3 regions of the Janibacter sp. UYMM211 genome follow, and region 3 is predicted to be linked to each of the others. Evidence: predicted binding sites of a transcription regulator. Region 3 holds the regulator's gene; each other region holds the start of a gene.
The links. The regulator LexA, encoded in region 3, represses DNA repair genes until DNA is damaged. The targets are predictions, from matches to a motif close to TCGAACANNTGTTCGA.

Region 1: ABIB53_RS09025 (alpha-ketoglutarate-dependent dioxygenase AlkB) is a predicted target of LexA. The motif match lies at 4,397-4,412, and genes of this name have one in related genera.
Region 2: ABIB53_RS02385 (HNH endonuclease signature motif containing protein) is a predicted target of LexA. The motif match lies at 2,192-2,207, and genes of this name have one in related genera.

What each region holds. Positions count from the first base shown of each region.
Region 1 is NZ_JBEPOY010000002.1:814,353-821,619, forward strand. Features, by position in the region: gene ABIB53_RS09010 (BCCT family transporter) at 1-645, shown strand, start outside; gene ABIB53_RS09015 (aspartate-semialdehyde dehydrogenase) at 689-1,723, shown strand; gene leuA (2-isopropylmalate synthase) at 1,957-3,693, shown strand; gene ABIB53_RS09025 (alpha-ketoglutarate-dependent dioxygenase AlkB) at 3,755-4,375, opposite strand; gene recO (DNA repair protein RecO) at 4,543-5,307, shown strand; gene ABIB53_RS09035 (isoprenyl transferase) at 5,318-6,103, shown strand; gene ABIB53_RS09040 (Fur family transcriptional regulator) at 6,113-6,508, opposite strand; gene ABIB53_RS09045 (metal ABC transporter permease) at 6,505-7,267, opposite strand, start outside.
Region 2 is NZ_JBEPOY010000001.1:519,864-527,130, reverse strand. Features, by position in the region: gene mnmA (tRNA 2-thiouridine(34) synthase MnmA) at 1-693, shown strand, start outside; gene ABIB53_RS02385 (HNH endonuclease signature motif containing protein) at 746-2,179, opposite strand; gene ABIB53_RS02380 (DUF1905 domain-containing protein) at 2,487-2,780, shown strand; gene ABIB53_RS02375 (uroporphyrinogen decarboxylase/cobalamine-independent methonine synthase family protein) at 2,789-3,790, shown strand; gene ABIB53_RS02370 (hypothetical protein) at 3,787-4,257, shown strand; gene ABIB53_RS02365 (GAP family protein) at 4,254-4,985, opposite strand; gene ABIB53_RS02360 (sensor histidine kinase) at 5,105-6,343, shown strand; gene ABIB53_RS02355 (response regulator) at 6,340-6,990, shown strand; gene ABIB53_RS02350 (DUF4395 domain-containing protein) at 6,987-7,267, opposite strand, start outside.
Region 3 is NZ_JBEPOY010000001.1:276,230-283,496, reverse strand. Features, by position in the region: gene ABIB53_RS01270 (hypothetical protein) at 1-640, opposite strand, end outside; gene ABIB53_RS01265 (NAD-dependent protein deacetylase) at 869-1,705, shown strand; gene lexA (transcriptional repressor LexA) at 1,777-2,517, opposite strand; gene ABIB53_RS01255 (LysM peptidoglycan-binding domain-containing protein) at 2,764-3,153, shown strand; gene nrdR (transcriptional regulator NrdR) at 3,554-4,024, shown strand; gene ABIB53_RS01245 (vitamin B12-dependent ribonucleotide reductase) at 4,166-7,075, shown strand.

The DNA.
Region 1 (7,267 bases), on a different contig from region 3:
GCCGCGATCAAGGCCGAGCAGGACGGCGCGGGCCTGTCGAGCGCCGAGTCGCTCGAGGCGACGCTCTTCAACCTCCTCGACACGATGCCGCTGGCGACGATCACCTCGATCCTCGTCATGGTCCTCGTCGCGATCTTCTTCATCTCCGGCGCGGACGCCGCCTCGATCGTCATGGGCACGCTCAGCGAGAACGGCACGCTCGAGCCGTCGAAGAAGACGGTGATCTTCTGGGGCGTGGCGACCGGTGCCGTCGCGGCGATCATGCTCATCCTCGGCGGTGAGGACAGCCTGGCCGGGCTGCAGACGATCACCATCGTCGCGGCCCTGCCCTTCGTCGTCATCATGATCGGCATGGCCGTGTCGCTCATGAAGGACCTGCGCAACGACCCGATGGTGGTGCGGCGCAAGTACGCCGTCGCAGCCGTCGAGGCCGCTGTCGTCGAGGGCGTCACCCACCACGGTGACGACTTCAACCTGCGCATCCAGCAGTCCGAGCCCGGTGAGGGGATCGGTCACTCCGTGCCGACCCCGGACACGGCTGACTCGGCCGAGCAGGAGCCGCAGACCGCTCCCGACGAGCCGGTCGACCACGCGGTCGAGGAGCGTGCCGCTCGCGGCGACAGCTCGGAGATGTCCACGAGGTAGTCCCTCACGAGCTCGACGACGGAGCCGACCTATCCTGGGTGCCATGCGAATCGGTGTATTTGGTGCCACGGGGCAGGTCGGCTCCGTCATGCGTGCCCTCCTGCAGGAGCGCGACTTCCCGGTCGAGGAGATGCGGTACTTCGCCTCGGCCCGCTCGGCGGGGATGACCCTGCCGTGGCGGGACGGCGAGATCACCGTGGAGGACACCGCGACGGCGGACTTCTCCGGTCTCGACATCGCCCTCTTCTCCAACGGCGGGTCGACGAGCAAGGAGTGGGCGCCCAAGGTCGCCGCTGCCGGTGCGACCGTCATCGACAACTCCAGCGCCTGGCGCAAGGACCCCGAGGTCCCGCTCGTCGTCTCGGAGGTCAACGCCGGTGACCTCGACTCGATCCCGAAGGGGATCGTCGCCAACCCCAACTGCACGACGATGGCCGCGATGCCGGTCCTCGCCCCGCTGCACGAGGAGGCCGGCCTCGTCCGCCTCCACGTCGCGAGCTACCAGGCCGTCTCCGGCTCCGGCGGTGCCGGGCTCGACGAGCTCGACAGCCAGCTGCGCGCCGGGTACGCCAGCGGCGACCCGAAGGACCTCGCCGTCGACGGCGGCGCGCTGACGCTGCCCTCCCCGCAGAAGTACGTCGTGCCCGTCGCCTTCAACGTCGTGCCGGTCGCCGGCTCGGTCGTCGACGACGGCTCGCTGGAGACCGACGAGGAGCAGAAGCTGCGCAACGAGTCGCGCAAGATCCTCCACGCGCCCGACCTGCGGGTCTCCGGCACGTGCGTGCGCGTCCCCGTCTTCACCGGCCACTCCCTGGCGATCCACGCCGAGTTCGAGCGCGACATCGACGTCGAGCGTGCGCTCGAGCTGCTCGAGGCCGCGCCCGGCGTCGTCGTCACCGACCACCCGAACCCGCTCGAGGCCACCGGCCGCGACGAGGTCTTCGTCGGTCGCGTCCGCGCCGACCAGGCCGCCCCCGAGGGGAAGGGCCTCGTGCTCTTCGTCGTCGGCGACAACCTGCGCAAGGGCGCGGCGCTCAACGCCGTCCAGGTCGCCGAGGAGCTCCTCGCGCGTCGCTGAGCCTGAGCCGCACCCACGACGAAGGGGGCCTGCCGACATCTCGTCGGCGGGCCCCCTTCGCCATGTTTGTCCGCAGTACGGGACCCCCTGGGTGGCGTCGCGCAGGCGGGTCTAGGGTGGTCGCCATGCAGGCGCGACTCCTCCTTCTCTGCCGCGGCGAGGCCTAGACGGCCCCCCTCGTCGCGGAGTTCGGTGCGTCCGGCCGACCCACCCGAGACGAGACGAGAAGAGACATGATCCACTCCCAGGCCCCCTCCGGGATGCCGACCCACAAGTACCTGCCCTTCCAGGACCAGATCCGCGTCGAGCTGCCGGACCGCACGTGGCCCGACGCCGTGATGACCAAGGCCCCGCGCTGGTGCGCGGTCGACCTGCGCGACGGCAACCAGGCCCTCATCGACCCGATGGACTCCGAGCGCAAGCTGACGATGTTCCGGCTGCTCGTGAAGATGGGCTACAAGGAGATCGAGGTCGGTTTCCCCAGCGCGAGCCAGACCGACTACGACTTCTGCCGGATGCTCATCGAGGGCGGGCACATCCCCGACGACGTGACGATCCAGGTGCTCACCCAGTGCCGTGACGAGCTCGTCGAGCGCACCTTCGACGCCATCGCCGGCAGCCGCCAGGCGATCGTCCACTTCTACAACTCGACCTCGGTCCTGCAGCGCCGCGTCGTCTTCGGCACCGACGAGGACGGCATCGTCGACATCGCCCTCCAGGGCGCGCGGCTGTGCAAGAAGCTCGAGGAGACCATCCCCGACACCGACGTCTACTACGAGTACAGCCCGGAGTCCTACACCGGCACCGAGCTCGAGTTCGCCGTCCGGGTCTGCAACGAGGTCATCGACGTCATCGACCCGACGCCGGACCACAAGATGATCATCAACCTGCCGGCGACGGTCGAGATGGCCACGCCGAACGTCTACGCCGACTCCATCGAGTGGATGATCCGCCACCTCGACCGGCGCGAGTCGGTCGTCGTCAGCCTGCACCCGCACAACGACCGGGGCGAAGGGGTGGCGGCCGCCGAGCTCGGCTACCTCGCCGGCGCGGACCGCATCGAGGGCTGCCTCTTCGGCAACGGCGAGCGCACGGGCAACGTCGACCTCGTCACCCTCGGGATGAACCTCTTCAGCCAGGGCATCGACCCGCAGGTCGACCTCTCGCAGATGGACGAGATCCGGCGCACCGTCGAGCACTGCAACCAGCTGCCGGTGCACCCGCGCCACCCGTGGGGCGGCGACCTCGTCTACACGGCCTTCTCCGGGTCCCACCAGGACGCCATCAAGAAGGGCTTCGACGACATGGAGCGCCGCGCCAAGGCCGCGGGCACCGACACCGACGGCATCGACTGGGGCGTGCCCTACCTGCCCATCGACCCGCACGACATCGGCCGCAGCTACGAGGCCGTCGTGCGCGTCAACAGCCAGTCCGGCAAGGGCGGCATGGCGTACCTGCTGAAGTCCGACCGCGGCATGGAGCTCCCGCGCCGTCTGCAGGTCGAGTTCAGCCAGGTCATCCAGCGCAAGACCGACACCGAGGGCGGCGAGGTGAGCGGCGCCGAGCTGTGGCGCATCTTCTCCGACGAGTACCTCCACTCCGAGGAGTCCGAGATCCGCTGGGGTCGTCTGGCGCCCGTGCGCTCGACGATCTCGGGCAGCGAGGACGGCCTGGACCAGATCGAGGCCGTGCTCACCGACGGCGGCAGCGAGATCACCGTCCACGGCCGCGGCAACGGCCCGATCGACGCCTTCACCGACGCCCTCGGCACCATCGGCGTCGACGTGCGGGTCCTCGACTACCACGAGCACGCGCTGTCGGCCGGTGGCGACGCCCGCGCCGCCGCGTACGTCGAGTGCGCCGTCGGCGACCGCGTCCTGTGGGGCGTCGGCCTGCACGAGTCGATCGTCAAGGCCTCGCTGCGCGCGATCCTCTCGGCGGTCAACCGCGCGGAGCGCGACACCGTCTGACCCGTCGGCCGACGACGAAGGGGGCGTGACCGGTCATCCGGTCGCGCCCCCTTCGTATCGCTCAGCGCACCCCGCGCACGCGGAGCTGGATCGAGATCCGGGGGCCGCTCACGGCGGCAGCCTTCGGGACGCTGTGGTCCCACGTGCGCTGGCACGAGCCGCCCATGACGACGAGGTCGCCGTGGCCGAGGGGCAGCCGGGTCGACGGGCCGCCGTCGCGCGGGCGCAGGGCGAGGACGCGCTGCGCGCCGAGGGAGATGATCGCGACCATCGTGTCCTGCTCGCGGCTGCGCCCGATGCGGTCGCCGTGCCAGGCGACGGAGTCGCGCCCGTCGCGGTAGAGGCACAGGCCCGCCGTGACGAAGTCTTCGCCCAGCTCGTCGCGGTAGTGCGCGCTGAGTGCGGTGCGCGCCTGCGCGACAAGGGGGTGGGGGAGCGGCTCGTGCTCGCCGTAGAACTTCGTCAGGCGGGGCACGTCGAGCACGCGGTCGTACATCTGGCGGCGCTCGGCGTGCCACGGGACCTCGCGCACGAGGTCGTCGAGCACCGTGTCACCCCCGCTCACCCAGCCCGGGTGCAGGTCGACCCACGCCCCCCGGTCCAGCGTCGTGCGGCGCGGGTCGACCGGGGCGAGGGTCGGCCGCTCCGCGTCGTCGAAGAGGCTGGGCTGCAGCGCGCTCACGAGACGAGGATAGCAAGTGCCTCGAACAGGTGTTCGAGGTGCTTGCGCGACCCCTTCCCGGTGCGGGTGGTCTCGAGGCTCGGGCGCTGAGCGCCCTCGCACCTCGACCAGCGACGAGGTGCGGCGCGGCGGCGGGCGTCGTCGGGGGCTCGTAGGACAATGGACGCATGCCCCTGTACCGAGACACCGGTGTCGTGCTGCGCACGCACAAGCTCGGCGAGGCCGACCGCATCATCACGATGCTCACCCGCGGTCGCGGCAAGGTCCGGGCGGTGGCGAAGGGGGTCCGCCGCACGAAGTCCCGCTTCGGCGCCCGCCTCGAGCCGGGCATGCACGTCGACGTCCAGTGCTACGAGGGTCGCAACCTCGACACCGTGACCCAGGCGGTCGGCGTCGACTCGTGGGGCCACACCCTGGCCAGCCGCTACTCGGACTGGACCGCGGCCGCCGCGATCCTCGAGACCGCCGACCGGCTCACGGAGGAGCACGAGGTCTCCGTCCAGCAGTACCACCTGCTGTGCGGGGCGCTGCGCACCCTCACGTCCGGCGAGCACGACTCCTCGCTCGTCCTCGACGCCTACCTCCTGCGCGCCCTCGCCGTCGCGGGCTGGGCGCCGAGCCTGCACGACTGCGCCCGGTGCGGCGCCGACGGCCCGCACCGCGCCTTCCAGATCGCCGCGGGCGGCTCGGTCTGCTCGCAGTGCCGCACGCCGGGCGCGAGCGCTCCCGCGCCGGCGACGACGGCGCTCATGGCCTCGCTCCTCGCCGGTGACTGGGCCCACGCCGACGCCTCCCCGATGCCGGCGCGGCGCGAGTCGAGCGGCCTGACCGCCGCCTTCCTCCAGTGGCACCTCGAGCGGGGCGTGCGCTCGCTCGGCCTGGTCGACCGCACCCCCAGCCCCCGAGGGCGCCCGCCCTCGACGACCCGATGACGAGGACGCGATGACGACGAGACGGTACGAGACCCCCTTCGCGCACCCCACCGGGGTCACCGCGCCGCCGGTCCCGGCCGAGCTCGTGCCCGGTCACGTCGCCGTCGTCATGGACGGCAACGGCCGGTGGGCCAACGAGCGCGGGCTGCCCCGCACGAAGGGGCACGAGGCCGGCGAGGGCGCGCTGCTCGACGTCGTCGCCGGGGCGCTGGAGATCGGGGTGACCCACCTCTCGGCCTATGCCTTCTCGACGGAGAACTGGCGCCGCTCGCCCGACGAGGTGCGCTTCCTCATGGGCTTCAACCGCGACGTCATCCGGCGCCGCCGCGACCAGCTGCACGCGTGGGGCGTGCGGATGCGCTGGGTCGGCCGGCGCCCACGGCTGTGGGCCTCGGTCATCAAGGAGCTCGAGATCGCCCAGGAGATGACGAAGGACAACGACGCGATGACGTTGTACTTCTGCGTCAACTACGGGGGCAGGGCCGAGATCGCCGATGCCGTGCAGCGCATCGCGGAGGACGTGCGTCGTGGCCGGCTCAAGGGCAACGGCATCGATGAGCGCACCATCGCGCGCTACCTGCCCGAGCCGGGGATGCCCGACGTCGATCTCTTCGTGCGGTCCAGCGGCGAGCAGCGCACGAGCAACTTCCTGCTGTGGCAGAGCGCGTACGCCGAGATGGTCTTCCAGGACACGCTGTGGCCCGACTACGACCGCCGCCACCTGTGGCAGGCGATCGAGACCTACGCCCGGCGCGACCGGCGCTACGGGGGAGCGGTGGACGCGGTCGACGGATGAGCGAAGGGGTCAGCCGCGCGAGCAGTCCGCGCAGCGCCCGAAGATCTCCAGCGTGTGCTCGACCTGGGTGAAGCCGTGCTCGGCGGAGACCCGGTCGGCCCAGCGCTCCACCGTCGGCCCCTCGACCTCGACGGCCCGACCGCACTCACGGCACACGAGGTGGTGGTGGTGCCCGGTGCTGCACCGGCGGTAGAGGGACTCGCCCTCGTCGGTGCGCACGACGTCGACGTCGCCGTCGACGGCCATCGCCTGCAGGGCGCGGTAGACGGTCGCGAGGCCCACCCGCTCGCCGGCGGTCGACAGCCGGGTGTGCAGCTCCTGCGCGGACTCGAAGGCCTGCGAGCGCGACAGCGCCTCGGCGACGGCGACCCGCTGCCGGGTCGGCCTGCGTGCTGGTGTGCTCATCGTGCCCCTTCGTGGTCGCGGGCGTCGTCACCGCGGTGGTCGTGCTCGTGGTCGCCGTGCTCGTGCCAGTGGTCGCCGTGCGCGGCGTGACGGTGCCCGTCGTGGACGTAGTCGACGTGGTCGCCGTGCAGCACCTGCTCGTGGCCGCACTCGTCCCAGTGCACGTGCTCGTGCGGGTGCCCGGCAGGAGCCGCCCGGCGCCGTCGCAGGGTGCGCGCCGCCGCGCCGCCGGCCGCGGCGAGGACGAAGATCGCGATGAGCAGGAGGACGATCGTGCCACCGGAGGGGGTGTCCGCGTAGAAGCTCGCGACGACCCCGCCGACGCTCGTCCCGATGCCGATGACGACGGCCCACCGCAGGGCCCCGCGGAAGCTGCGCCCGAGCTGCTGACCGGCCGCGTTGGGCAGGATCATCAGCGCGCTGATGAGCAGCAGGCCGACGACGCGCATCGAGACGACGACGGTGAGGGCGGTGAGCGCGGCGAGCAGGACGTTGGTGCCGACGACCGGCAGGCCGACGGCCCGTGCGTACTCCTCGTCCTGCGCCACGGCGAAGAAGCGGCCGCGCAGCACCGTCGTCACGAGGACGACGACGGCGGAGAGCACGGCGAAGGCGACGAGGTCGGCGCGCGAGACCGTGTTGATCGCGCCGAAGAGGTAGCCGTTGAGGTTGACCGGGGCACCCGCCGGCGCACGCGCGATGAGCACGACGCCGGCGGCGATGCCGCCGTAGAACATCACGGCGAGCGCGAGGTCGCCG
Region 2 (7,267 bases), 240 kb from region 3:
GACCCGGCCAAGGACCAGAGCTACGTCCTCGGGGTCCTCGACGCCGAGCAGCTGGCCCGCTCCTTCTTCCCGCTCGGGCGCTCGACGAAGCCGCAGGTGCGCGAGGAGGCGCAAGAGCGAGGCTTCTCCGTCGCCCGCAAGCCCGACAGCCACGACATCTGCTTCATCAGCGACGGCGACACCCGCGGCTGGCTCGCGGGCCGGCTCGGGGAGCGGCCCGGCGAGGTCGTCGACGAGCGCTCGGGCGAGGTCGTCGGCGCCCACACGGGCGCCTACGGCTTCACCGTCGGTCAGCGACGGGGGCTCGGCCTCGAGCGCAGCAGCCTCGACGGCGAGCCGCGCTTCGTCACCCGGGTCGACGCCTCGAGCAACCGCGTCTTCATCGGCACCTCCGACCTGCTCGGCGTGCGCCAGGTCGTCGGCACCCAGCCGCGCTGGTGCGGTCCCGCGCCGACCGGCGAGGTGCGAGTCGGTGCGCAGCTGCGCGCCCACGGAGAGGAGATCCCGGCCCGCGCCCGCCTCGAGGGCGGAGACGGCTCCGGCCCTCGCCTTGAGGACGGAGACGGCTCTGGCCCTCGCCTCGTCGTGGACCTCGACGAGGCCGTGCGCGGCATCGCGCCGGGCCAGTCGGTCGTGCTCTACGAGGGCACTCGTGTCGTCGGCTCGGCGACCATCGCGTCCACCGCCCGCTGACCGCGCACACCCCCTCCGGGACCGCCGCCGCGTCATCACCGCGTGCGTCCTTCTACGTGCGCCGGTGGAAGTGGATCGTCGCGGTGTCGTCGGGTGCGCGGTGGGTGGTGTGCTGCCAGTCGGGTCCGTCGATCATGCGGTGGTGGTAGCCGCACAGGGGGATGGCGTTGAGCAGGTCGGTCTGGCCGCCGTCTCGCCAGGCGAAGAGGTGGTGGATCTCGGTCCACGCGAAGGGGCGTTCGCACCCGTGGGCGGCGCAGGTGTCGTAGCGCAGGGACAGGGCGAGGGCTTGGGCTTCGGTGAAGAGGCGCTTCTGGCGGGCGAGGTCGAGAGGTTGTGAGGGTCCGCCGAGGACGACGGGGATGATCCCGGCGGCGCAGGCCATGCGGCGGATGGTGCCGGCGTCGAGGTGGTCGCCGGCGTCGGTGCTCCCGGCTCGGTGGAGCTGGCCGGTGAGGTCGTCGAGTCGGGTGGTGACCAGGAGGGTGGCGGCGACCTTGCGGGAGAGGTGGTCGGTGGGGATGCGGGTGAGGAGGTCGGCGAAGGCCAGGCCGCGGCGGTGCTGCCAGTCGAGCTCGTCGACGCGGGTGTCGCCGGTGAGGCGGGCGAGGTCGCTGGGCTCGGTGATCACGGTGTCCGAGCCGGGCTGGGTGCGGCGTCGGGGTGCGGTCATCGCGTCGATGACCTTGCCAAGGATGGCACCGGCGGCCCAGGGGACGGTGAAGTGCCCGGTCATGGTGCCGTCGTGGTTGTCGCGGATCCAGAAGGCCGACTCGTCGCGGGCGTGCGCCTCTTGCGCGGCAAGGATTTCGTCCTCGTGGGCGTCGACGACGTCCTCGTCGGGTTCGACGGCTTCGAGGACGCGGCGTGCGGCGATCCGTAGCTTGGCCGGTGCCCGGTTGACCGCGAGGAGGAGGAGCTCGGCCTCACAGGTGTGGCGCTGCTCCTGGGTGAGCCCTTCGGGCAGGTCTGCCATCGCGGTGGTGATGACGCGGGCGTGGTCGGCGCTGATCCGCCCGTCGTCGAGGGCAGCGGCGGTCTGCGCGAGCTCAGCCTGCGGCTGTGCGGGTGCCGTGGTGGTGGCGTCGGCGCCGACAAGGGTCAGGGTGGGGGAGTCGCACCCGGGGTCGGGCTCTATGGTACTGGGTGCGGTGAGCGCGGTGGCGAGTCGGACGTCGCGTGAGGCGGGACGACGGTCGCTGTTGGTGCTCTGGGCGACCCAGGCTCCGGTGTCGGTGTGCCCGGTGCGCTCGGCGACCCGCATGGTGTCGGCGCGGGCGACGAGGCGTAGCCGGGCGGCTTCGACGCGTCGGGCCAGGCGTTCGACCTCGACGAGATCAGCACGCAGCGCCCGCCCGGCGGTCCGCTGATCGGCGGCGATCGCCTCTTGCAGGCTGTCGATGACGGCGTGGGCCTGGTCGAGCAGGGCTGGCACGCGGCTCTGGCCCGGGGTGCCCGGGTCCAGGAGCTGCGGCATCGTCGCCATGACCCCATGCTATCGAACAGGTGTTCGACAGGCCAGGTCTTTGTCGGTGAACGGTCAGCAAGGGTTTCGAGGCTCCGGGCCTGGCGGCCCTCGCGCCTCGACCGCCGATGGCGCGTCACCTCGACCTCCAGCTGTCGGGTGGCCTCGAGGCTCGGGCCTGGCGGCCCTCGCACCTCGACCACCGACGGCCCCGTGGTCTCGAGGCTCGGGCCTGGCAGCCCTCGCACCTCGACCACCAGTTGCGCCCCCCTCGACCATCAGCCCTCACAAGGCTGACGGGGGGTGGTGCCACGATGGCGGGGTGGACATGGACTTCGAGGCGGAGGTCGTCGAGTGGCGGGGGCCGGCGCCCTACGTCTTCGCGGTGATGCCGGCCGGGCAGGCGCAGGAGGTGGCCGACGTCGCGCGAGACCTCACCTACGGCTGGGGGTGCATCCCGGTGTCGGGCCGGGTGGGGGACACCGACTTCACCACCTCGCTCTTCCCCCGTGAGGGCGGCTACTACGTGCCCATCAAGGTCGCGGTCCAGCGCGCCGAGGGGGTGGGCGTCGGCGACACCGTGCGGCTGCGGCTCACCCTGGGAGCGACGCCGGTGCGATGATGCCCGGCGTGACCTCGACGAGCCCCGACCTGCCCATGACGACCCGGGTGAGCGGCGTCGGCAGCTGGCCGGGCGAGAGCCCCCGCGAGGCCGTCCGGACCGTGCACGACCTCCTCGGCGACGGCGTGCCCCACCTGCCCGAGCTCCCCGGCCGCGGGGTCGGGGCCGAGATGATCGGCCGCGCGGCATCGCTCCTCGAGGGCTTGCACGTCGAGACCCAGCCCTTCGGCTGGCGGCTCGTCGACCGCCCCGGCCGCGACGAGGGCCGGGCCGCGGCCTACCTGCGCCACGACCTCGACGAGCTCGCCGAGGCCTACGACGGCTGGCAGGGCCCGCTCAAGCTCCAGGTCAGCGGTCCGTGGACCCTCGCCGCCACCCTCGAGCTCACCCGTGGCGAGCGCGTCGTCAGCGACCACGGCGCGCGTCGCGACCTCACCGAGTCGCTCGCCGAGGGCCTGCGCACGCACGTCGCCGAGGTCGCCCGGCTCCTCCCCGGCGCCGACCTGGTCGTCCAGGTCGACGAGCCCGCGGTGCCCGCGGTGCTCGAGGGGCGGCTGCCGACGCAGTCCGGGTACGGGCGGCTGCGTGCCGTCGACCGCTCGGAGGTGCGCGACTCCCTTCGCGTCGTCCTCGACGCCGCCGGCGACCACCGCACCGTCGTCCACTGCTGCGCCGCAGAGGTCCCCGTCGCGCTCCTTCACGAGGCCGGTGCCGACGGGCTCTCGCTCGACACGACCCTCCTCGACGGCTCGCGCTGGGAGCAGCTCGCCGCGGCCGTCGAAGGGGGAGCGCACCTGTGGGCAGGAGCGGTGCGGGTCGGCGCCGACTGGCGCAGCGCCCACGACCGGCTCACCGGGGCCTGGGGGCGGATCGGTCTGACGACGGCGAGCCTCGCCGGCGTCGTCGTCACCCCGACGTGCGGTCTGGCCGGGGCCACCCCGACGTCCGCCGTCGCGACCCTGCGCACCGCGAAGGACCTCGCCGAGGCCCTGGCCGAGAGCGGCCGGTGACGCAGACCGGGTCCCCGGGGCGACCCCCCTTCGCCCGGCGCCTCTGGCGCACGTGGTGGCAGATGACCCGGTGGATGGTCGGGCTCTTCGTCGTCGTGGGGCTCGGGATGATGGTCTTCATGGGGGACTGGCGGCACCACGCGCTCGGTCTCACCGACCGGCGCGAGGTGACGGTCACCCACGTCACGGCGAACACCGACCGGTGCGCGAAGAACGACGTCGGTGACCGCGTGGACGTCAGGTGGACCGACGACGACGGCCGGACCCGCACGGGCTGGTGGGTCGCCTGCCGCGGGGACGGCCGCGTCGAGACCGGTGACCGGCGCGAGCTCTGGGTCGCACCCGGTCGCCGGGGCTACGACTACTCGACGTGGTCGCTGTGGACCCAGCTGCCCAAGGCCGCCCTCCTCGCGAGCTCGATCCTCACGGCCGTCGTCCTGTGGAACGAGCGACGCCGCCGGCGCTAGCCGAAGGGCATCCACCCGGGGAGCCCCGCGTCGCCCGCGTTGCTCAGGATCAGCAGCCCGACGATCGCGAGCACCCAGGCCACGGTCTCGCCGGACGTGCGCTCCATCCACGCGGCCACGCGCCGCAGCACCGGCTCGAGACGTCGCCCGAGCCCCAGCCGCAGACCGAGCAGGAGCAGCGCCGGGAGCACCATGACGACGCAGTACCCGGCGAGCACGAGCGCCCGCTCGGCCGCGCCGACGGGCGCGCTCGTGACGATCCCGATGCCGGCGAGGTAGGGGATCATCGACGCCGCCTCGATCGCGGCCGCGGCGACGGCCAGACCGACGAGGGCCCCCGTGCCGCCGCGCTGCCCGTCGACACCCATCGCCCGGTCGCGCCAGCGGTGCACCCGCCGGCTCGTCGTGCCGCCCCCGTCGCCGTTCTTCCTCGTCGGCATGAGGATGCCGGTCGCGAGCAGCAGCACGCCGACGGCCACCTGGACGCGGGTGCCGGTCGTCGTCGAGAGCCACTGCCCGAGGTCGCCGGCCACGGTGAGCAGCCCGGTCGCCAGCGCCACCCCGAGGACCCAGTAGAAGCCCGCGACCGTGCCGAGGAAGACGAGCACCCGGCCAGGGCGCACCCGGCCCGGCGCGAGCATGAACCACAGCGGGATGAGCAGGGTGCCGAAGCTCGTCGAGTCGACGAGGGCGAGCACGGCGAGGGTGAGCAGCTGGGGCAGGTCCATGGCAGCCACCGTGACCCGCGCGACGTGTCGCGCACATCGGCCGAAGGGGGAGCAGCCGCGGCCGCGGCGTCCGCCTTTCGGATGACGCCCGGTGCCGGGCCCCATGATTCGATGACGTCGTGACGACGCAGCGCAGGGCCGAGGCGATTGGTCTCGACCTGCGCGGCGCAGCGCTCATGGCGCTCCTCGGCACGGTCCTCGTCGCCATCGACCTCGTCGACATCTGGGGCCAGGGCACGCGCGGCCCGAGCGGGCGCTGGTGGCACCTCGTGCCCCTGATCCTGCTGTGCGCGGTCATGGTGTGGCGCAGGGTGCGGCCCCTCACCTGCCTCGCCCTGGGCGTCGTCGTCTTCGCCGTCGAGACGGCGTACGGCGGCAGCATCGGCTCGCTCCTCGTCATCATCGAGCTCGTCTACGCCGCCGGGCTGCACGGCCGGGGCCGCGCCGTCGTCTCCCTCGACTGGGCCATCGGCATCGGTGTCGCCGCGAGCGGCCTCGCGGTCTGGGCGCTCACCGGCGACCTGCAGGACGGCGTGCTCACCGCGCTCACCGTCTTCGCCGTCTTCGGCACGTCCTTCTGGTGGGGGCGCTCGAGCCGCCGCTCCCTCGACCTCCTCGCCGCGCAGCGCCGGCAGGCCCAGGACGAGGCACGGCTCGCCGAGCTGCGCGCCCGCGAGGAGCGCCGGGGCGAGCGCGAGCAGATGGCCCGCGACCTCCACGACGCGCTGTCCGGCAGCCTCGCGGCGATCACCATCCACGCCGAGGCCGGGCTGCACGACGAGAGGTCGCAGCGGCGCGCCCTCGAGGTCGTCCGCGCCACCTCGAAGGACGCGGTCCGCGAGCTCCAGTCGATGCTCGCCGTCCTGCGACCGGACGTGCCGATGACCGTCTCGCCCTCCCTGGCCGACCTCCCCGCGCTCGTCGAGCACTCCCGGTCGCGGGGCATCGAGGTCGCCCTGCACCTCGACCCCGACCCGCTGCCCGAGCTGCCCGCCCCCACCGGCCAGGCGCTCTACCGGGTGCTCCAGGAGGCCCTGCACAACGTCGCCCGCCATGCCGCCTCCCCGCGAGCCGAGGTCGCCGTCGCGGTGCAGGACGACCTCGTCCTCACCGTCGTCTCGCCGCTGCCCCCGGGGCCGGACCGCGCCGAGCCGGGCCTGGGCCTCGGGCTGCTCTCGATGCGCGAGCGCGTCGAGGCGCTCGGCGGCCACCTCGAGGCCGGCCCGTCCGGGGACTCGTGGCGCGTGCGCGCCGCCGTGCCCCTCCACCGTGTGAGCACCCACGAGACGAGCACCCATGAGGCGAGCGCCCACGAGACGAGCACCCGCACGCCGGGCACCCAGGAGAGCACCGCATGACGACCGTCCTCATCGCCGACGACCACGCGACCGTGCGCTCCGGGCTGCGCCTGCTCCTCGAGGCGCACGGGCTCGACGTCGTCGGCGAGGCGGGCGACGGCCGGGTCGCGGTCGAGCAGGCCCGCGCCCTGCGGCCCGACGTCACGCTCATGGACGTGCGGATGCCCGGTGTCGACGGCATCGCCGCGACCCGCGAGATCGTCGAGCAGTCGTTGTCTCGGGTGCTCGTGCTCACGAGCTTCGAGATCGACGAGCACGTGTCCGGCGCGCTGCGAGCGGGGGCCGACGGCTACCTGCTCAAGACGGTCGACGCCGGCCCGCTCGTCGACGCCGTCGAGCGCGTCGCGGCCGGCGAGGCGGTCCTCGCGCCCGAGGTCACCCGGCACGTCATCGCCGGCTTCGCGGCGGCTCCCGAACCCTCGCCGCCGGCCGAGGAGGTCGAGGGGGGCTCCCCCTTCGCCCTCACGCCCCGCGAGGTCGACGTGCTGCGTGCGCTCGCCCAGGGTCTGTCGAACGCCCAGATCTCCACCGCGCTGCACATCTCGGAGGCGACGACGAAGACCCACGTGTCGCGCGTCCTCGCCAAGCTGGGCTGCGCGTCACGGGTGCAGGCGGCGATCCTCGCCCGCGAGCGCGGTCTGGCCTAGACCGTCGCGCGGCTGCGCAGCCGGATGTCGGCGCAGGCCTCGCAGGTCTCCTCGGGGATGACGCCGAGGCGCATGAGGTGACCGAAGGCCCAGCACCCGGCGCAGAAGCCGGCGGCCGACTCGAGCAGCGCGAAGACCGTGAGCACGCCGAGCAGCACCGCGGCGGCGGTCGTCAGCCCCAGCCCCAGCGCGAGCACGGCGGCGGTCGTCGAGACCACCGCGCCGATGCCCTGGGCGAAGCGCTTGGGCGGCCCGGAGGTGAGGACCGGCTCGCCCA
Region 3 (7,267 bases):
GAGAGACGGGCGGCGGGGGACCCGTGGCAACGTGCGGGGTCGGCGGCGGGGCCACGGGCGGCGCCTGCACCGGAGCCTCTGCGTGCCGCCGGGCGAAGGGTGTGCCCTCGTCCTGCGGCGTGGTGTCGTCCTGCTTCTCGGCGACCACCCCACGGGTGAGGCGACCCGCGACGAGGCCGAGGACGGCCGCGCCGGCGAGGAAGGCGCCCGGGCGGCGGCGTGCGTAGCTCGTGAGCTCGGCGACGACGTCACCGGGCTCGCGGGCCTCGAGCCAGTCCGCCGCGGTGCGGGTGCGCTGAGCCGCCTGTCGGGCGAGGTCGCCGCCGACGCCGGAGTCGGCGTGATCGGCCATCCCGCCGAGGTCGTCGGCGAGGGTGCGCAACCCGCCCGCAGCTCGGCTCTGCTGGTCCGACCCCTGGCTGCTCAGCTCGGAGCGCACCTGGTGGTAGAGGTCGCGGATCTGCTGCTGGGTCTCCTGGGCGACGTGCTGGGCCTCGTCCTTCGCGGTCGCGGCGACCTGCTGGGTGCCCTCCCGGGCGTCTCCGGCGACGGAGGCGGCCTCGTCCTTGGCGACGGACGCCGTGCCGGCGCCTGCGCTGCCCGGGGTCGAGCGGTCCTGGTCGTACGGTCCTGCGGTCATCTGCAGTCCCCTCTTCGGTGAGTGGTGCAACGGGCGCAGACCCGGGCGCTGGCGACGCTGCCGGCCTGCCTGACCTTGTGGACGCTAGTGACCTCCGGCGAGCGGGGGCCGCGAGCGCACTACAGCCTTCGGGGTGGTATCTCGGGCTCTGACCTGGGCGGACGCCCCGCAGGGGACGGTCAGGTCCTCGCGCGACGCCCGCGGCCGCGGGGGGCGGATACTGGTGCGGTGAGCACCCCCGAGACCTTCCGCGAGATCGCCGACGTGCTGAGCCGCGGGCCGGCGCTGGCCCTCACCGGCGCGGGGATGTCGACCGACTCGGGGATCCCCGACTACCGCGGTCCGGACGGCACGCGCCGGGTGACGCCGATGCACCTGTCGGAGTTCATCGGCAGCAGCGCCGCCCGGCGGCGCTACTGGGCGCGCAGCTACGTGGGGTGGCGCCGCTTCAGCGCAGCCCTGCCCAACCGCGCCCACGAGCTCGTCACGCACCTGCAGGAGCGCGGTCAGGTCGGCGCCGTCATCACCCAGAACGTCGACGGCCTGCACCAGGCGGCCGGCAGCACCGGTGTCGTCGAGCTGCACGGGAGCCTGGCCGAGGTGGTCTGCCTCGCGTGCGGCGCCCGGGAGGCCCGGGCCGCGCTCGACGAGCGGATGGCGCAGCGCAACCCCGGCTTCGACGCGGACAGCGACGAGATCCGACCCGACGGCGACGTGCGCCTCGAGGAGGTCGAGGTCGAGACCTTCGAGGCGCCGCTCTGCCTCGTGTGCGGGTCGGACATGCTCAAGCCCGACGTCGTCTTCTTCGGCGGCTCGGTCGACAAGCCGCTCGTCGAGCACTGCTTCGCGCTCACGGAGGCGGCGCCGAGCCTGCTCGTGCTCGGGTCGAGCCTGCAGGTGATGTCCGGCCTGCGCTTCGTGCGGCGGGCCGCCAAGCTCGGCACGCCGGTCGTCATCATCACGAGGGGACGCACGCGCGGTGACGACCTCGCGACCCACCGGGTCGACGGCTCGCTCGACACGAGCCTGGACGCGCTGGTCCGCGCCAGCGCACAGGTCGGCTGACCGCCCCGCCACGCTGGACGGGCCCGCCCCGTGCAGGGGCGGGCCCGTCCGGCCGGGGCGGCGCGCCAGGCTCAGATGCGGCGCAGGACCGCGGTGACCTTGCCGAGGATCGTCGCGTGGTCGCCGTCGATCGGCTCGAAGGCGGGGTTGTGGGGGAGCAGCCACACCTTGCCGTCACGTCGCTTGAAGGTCTTGACCGTCGCCTCGTCGTCGAGCATCGCCGCGACGATGTCGCCGTTGTCGGCCGTCGGCTGCTGGCGCACGACGACCCAGTCGCCGTCGCAGATCGCGGCCTCGATCATCGAGTCGCCGACGACGCGCAGGAGGAAGAGGGAGCCCTCGCCGACGACCTGCTTCGGCAGCGGGAAGACCTCCTCGACGCTCTCCTCGGCGACGATCGGCACGCCCGCGGCGATCTGGCCGAGCACCGGCACGTACGTGGCGGCGGGGTGGGCGTCGCCGCTGCCCGTCGCGTCGGGGTCGTGGGGGCTGGCGCCACCGCGGTAGCCGGCGATGTCGTGGGTCTGCGCGTCGCCCTCGGGGGAGCGGGGCGCCTCGGGCGAGACGACCTCGATGGCGCGGGGCCGGTTGGGGTCACGGCGCAGGTAGCCCTTGCGCTCGAGCGCGGTCAGCTGGTGGGCCACCGAGCTCGGGCTCGTCAGCCCGACCGCGTCGCCGATCTCGCGCAGGCTCGGCGGGTAGCCCCGCGTCGCGACCGCGCTGCGGATCACCTCGAGGACCTTGACCTGCCGGGCGGTCAGCCCCTCGCCGTTGTCCCGCACCGGCAACGTGCGGATGTTGTCCTCGCTCATCGCGCCCCTCGCTGTCTCGCTCGCGCCGCGACCCGTGAGGGGGCGGCTGGTGGCCTGCTCCTGCGGGGGAGGACAGCGTTGTCGGTGCTCGCTGGTTGTCTCTCCCGTGTGGCCGACGGTAGTGCTCGGCCCGGTCTAGATCAAACACATGTTCGAGCGTGTCTTGTTCTCGCTCGAACACCTGTGCTAGACATCGTGCAGACGCCTCGTCGAACACCGGTTCGACCAGACGACCAGGAGGAGACCATGAGCGCACTCACCGTCCAGGCCCCGCAGCACGCTGCCCGGCCCTCGGCGCTGCGCGACCCGCGCCGGGCCGAGCGCCACCTCGTGTCCGTGCCGACGGGGACCGACGTCCCCACCGAGCTGCGGGTGACCCGTCGGGGTCGCCTCGCGCTCACGACGATCGCCGTCGCGGCGCTGCTCGCGCTCGGCACCGGCATCGCGACCGCGGGCGGCGAGGCCGCGGCGGCCACGACCGTCACCGTCGAGCAGGGGCAGACCCTCAGCGACGTCGCCGCCCGCCAGATGCCCGGCGTGCCCACGAGCGCGGCCGTCTCGGCCATCCGCTCGGAGAACGCGCTGAGCACCCCCTTCGTCCACGCCGGCCAGGAGCTCGTCATCCCGACGCGCTGACCGTCACGACGGATCACCAGACCACCCGGGTCCCTCGACCCGACCCGGGCGATAGCGACGGCCGCACCTCCACCGGGTGCGGCCGTCGTGCTGTCCCCGCCGGCTGTCGACAGGGCCTCGCACCGGCGTGTCGCCCGGTATCCCGGGCCTTCTCGCCCGGGGGCTTGCCGGGTCTTGCGTGCGTGGTGGTGGGCGTGATGAAATGGCACTACATCTAGTGGTTACACCGATGTCATTCGTCCACATGTAGTGCACATGTACGACGATGTTGTCCACCGGTTGTCGACAGATGTCCACAGCAGAACCGCCCTGATCCACACCCCGGTCCACAGCCGGCGACCCGCCTCGTGCAAGTCAGCCGGTGCCCGACCTGTGCCACCGTGCCCGAGAGGAGAGCATCGTGCACTGCCCCTTCTGCCGTCACACCGACTCTCGCGTCATCGACTCGCGCACGGCTGACGACGGGTCCTCGATCCGTCGTCGTCGGCAGTGCCCCGAGTGCAACCGGCGCTTCACCACGCTCGAGAGCGCGAGCCTGAGCGTGACGAAGCGCTCGGGGGCGGCGGAGCCCTTCAGCCGGGCCAAGGTCCTCGTCGGCGTCCGCAAGGCCTGCCAGGGCCGACCGGTCACCGAGGACCAGCTGGCCCTGCTCGCCCAGCGCGTCGAGGAGGCCGTGCGGGCGCAGGGCAGCGCCGAGATCGACGCCCACGAGATCGGGATGGCGATCCTCGGCCCGCTGCGCGAGCTCGACGAGGTCGCCTACCTGCGCTTCGCGAGCGTCTACCAGGCCTTCGACTCGCTCGAGGACTTCGAGGCCGCCATCACCCTGCTGCGCGCCGAGCACACCGCTCTCGCGCAGGACGCCCCCTAGACCCCCGGGTACCGGCACGCGATCGGGCTGTCGGTACCCGGTGACACGCTTGATGCGAGGTCTTCCCTTGCACGCCGCCCGCACCACACAGCACCACATGAGCAGCACCACCTGCAGACCCGCACCACCGAGAGAGGGACCATGACCGAGACCGCCGGCAAGCCCAGCACCCGTCGATCCGCGAAGAACCGCGGCATCACGGTCGAGCGCATCTACACCACCGAGGGCGTCCACCCCTACGACGAGGTGACCTGGGAGAAGCGCGACGTCGTCCAGCAGAACTGGAAGACCGGCGCGACGATCTTCGAGCAGCGCGGGGTCGAGTTCCCCGACTTCTGGTCGGCCAACGCGAGCACCATCGTCACGACGAAGTACTTCCGCGGCGCCGTCGGCACGCCCGAGCGCGAGCAGGGTCTCAAGCAGCTCATCGACCGCGTCGTGCTCACCTACGTCAAGGCGGGCAAGGACCACGGCTACTTCGCGACCCCGGTCGACGCCGAGATCTTCGAGCACGAGCTGACCTACGCCCTGCTCCACCAAGTCTTCAGCTTCAACTCCCCGGTGTGGTTCAACGTCGGCACGAAGAGCCCCCAGCAGGTCTCGGCGTGCTTCATCCTCTCCGTCGACGACTCGATGGACTCGATCCTCAACTGGTACAAGGAAGAGGGCTTCATCTTCAAGGGCGGCTCCGGCGCCGGCCTCAACCTCTCCCGCATCCGGTCCAGCAAGGAGCTGCTCTCCTCCGGCGGCACCGCCTCCGGCCCCGTGAGCTTCATGCGCGGTGCCGACGCGTCGGCGGGCACCATCAAGTCCGGTGGCGCCACGCGTCGCGCGGCGAAGATGGTCGTCCTCGACGTCGACCACCCGGACATTGAGGAGTTCGTCGAGACCAAGGCCCGCGAGGAGGACAAGATCCGGGCCCTGCGCGACGCGGGCTTCGACATGGACCTCGGCGGCGCCGACATCGTCTCGGTCCAGTACCAGAACGCGAACAACTCGGTGCGCGTCAGCGACGAGTTCATGCGTGCGGTCGAGGACGGCACCGACTTCGGGCTCACCTCCCGCAAGGACGGCTCGGTCATCTCCACCGTCGACGCCCGTGAGCTCATGGGCAAGATCGCCAAGGCCGCGTGGGAGTGCGCCGACCCGGGCATCCAGTACGACGACACGATCAACGACTGGCACACCAACCCCGAGACGGGCCGGATCACCGCGTCCAACCCGTGCAGCGAGTACATGTCGCTCGACAACTCCAGCTGCAACCTCGCCTCGCTCAACCTGCTGAAGTTCCTGCGCGACGACGACACCTTCGACGTCGCGACCTTCCAGAAGGTCGCCGAGCTCGTCATCACCGCGATGGACATCTCCATCTGCTTCGCGGACTTCCCGACCGAGCCGATCGGCGAGACGACCCGTGACTACCGTCAGCTGGGCATCGGCTACGCCAACCTCGGTGCGCTGCTCATGGCGACCGGCCACGGCTACGACTCCGACGGCGGCCGCGCCCTCGCCGCGTCGATCACCTCGCTGCTCACCGGTGCCGCCTACAAGCGCTCCGCCGAGCTCGCCGCGGTCGTCGGCCCCTACGCCGGTTACGCCCGCAACGCCGACGCCCACAAGCGCGTCATGCGCAAGCACCAGGCGGCCAACGACCAGGTCCGCACGCTGCACACGATGGACAAGGACATCCACGCGGCCGCGACGAAGGCGTGGGACGCCGTCATCACGCTCGGCGAGAAGAACGGCTACCGCAACGCGCAGGCCTCGGTCCTCGCGCCCACCGGCACCATCGGCTTCATGATGGACTGCGACACCACCGGCATCGAGCCGGACTTCTCGCTCGTGAAGTTCAAGAAGCTCGTCGGCGGCGGCTCGATGCAGATCGTCAACCTCACCATCCCGCGCGCGCTGAAGAAGCTCGGCTACGCGCAGGAGACCGTCGAGGCGATCGTCGAGTACATCGCCGACAAGGGCCACGTCATCGACGCCCCCGGCCTGAAGACCGAGCACTACGAGGTCTTCGACACCGCGATGGGTGCGCGCTCGATCAGCCCGATGGGTCACGTGCGGATGATGGCGGCGACCCAGCCCTTCCTCTCCGGCGCGATCAGCAAGACGGTCAACCTGCCGGAGGACGCGACCGTCGAGGAGATCGAGGACGTCTACATCCAGGGCTGGAAGCTCGGGCTCAAGGCGCTCGCGGTCTACCGCGACAACTGCAAGGTCGGCCAGCCGCTCTCCGACGGCGGCTCGACCGCCAAGGACGCGAAGGACGCCAAGGACGCGAAGACCGAGGCCGCGGAGCCGGAGAAGGTCGTCGAGTACCGCCCGCTGCGTCGTCGTCTGCCCAAGCGCCGCACCTCGCAGACCACGTCCTTCGCCGTCGGCGGGGCCGAGGGCTACCTCACGTCGGGCACGTACGACGACGGCGAGCTCGGCGAGATCTTCCTCAAGTTCGGCAAGCAGGGCTCGACCCTCGCCGGTCTCATGGACGCCTTCTCCATCGCGATCTCCATCGCGCTGCAGCACGGCGTGCCGCTCGAGACCTACGTCGAGAAGTTCACCAACCTGCGCTTCGAGCCGGCCGGCATGACCGACGACCCGGACGTGCGGATGGCGCAGTCGATCATGGACTACGTCTTCCGTCGCCTCGCGCTGGACTACCTCGACTTCGAGACCCGCTCCTTCATGGGCATCCATACCGCCGAGGAGCGCGCCCGCCAGCTCGAGACGGGGTCCTACGCGGCCGCGCCGAACGAGGACGACGAGGACCTCGAGGACGAGCTGGAGACCTACAGCCAGTCCGCCGCCCCGTCCTCGAAGAAGGCCGACGCCCCGGTCGAGGAGCACGCGGCCGAGGTCACCTCGGGCGCTGGCGCCGCCTCCGCCCGTGAGGTCAGCGGCCAGATCCACAGCTCGGCCGAGCTGCTGGAGAAGTTCCAGGGCAAGACCGCCGACGCGCCGATGTGCATGACCTGCGGGACGAAGATGCGCCCCGCCGGCTCCTGCTACGTCTGCGAGGGCTGCGGCTCCACCAGCGGCTGCAGCTGATCACGAGTTGCGCACGACGGGCCCCGGCCGCAGCGATGCTGCGGCCGGGGCCCCGCGCTTTCCGCAGACATGCGCCGGGGGAGTGCTCCCCCGACATGACGACAACCCCGAGATACCGGGGCAGATCGCGGGTCGTCGCCGAAACGACACGAGATCGGTGCGCCTCGCACCCATCCGGCGCAGGTAGCCTTC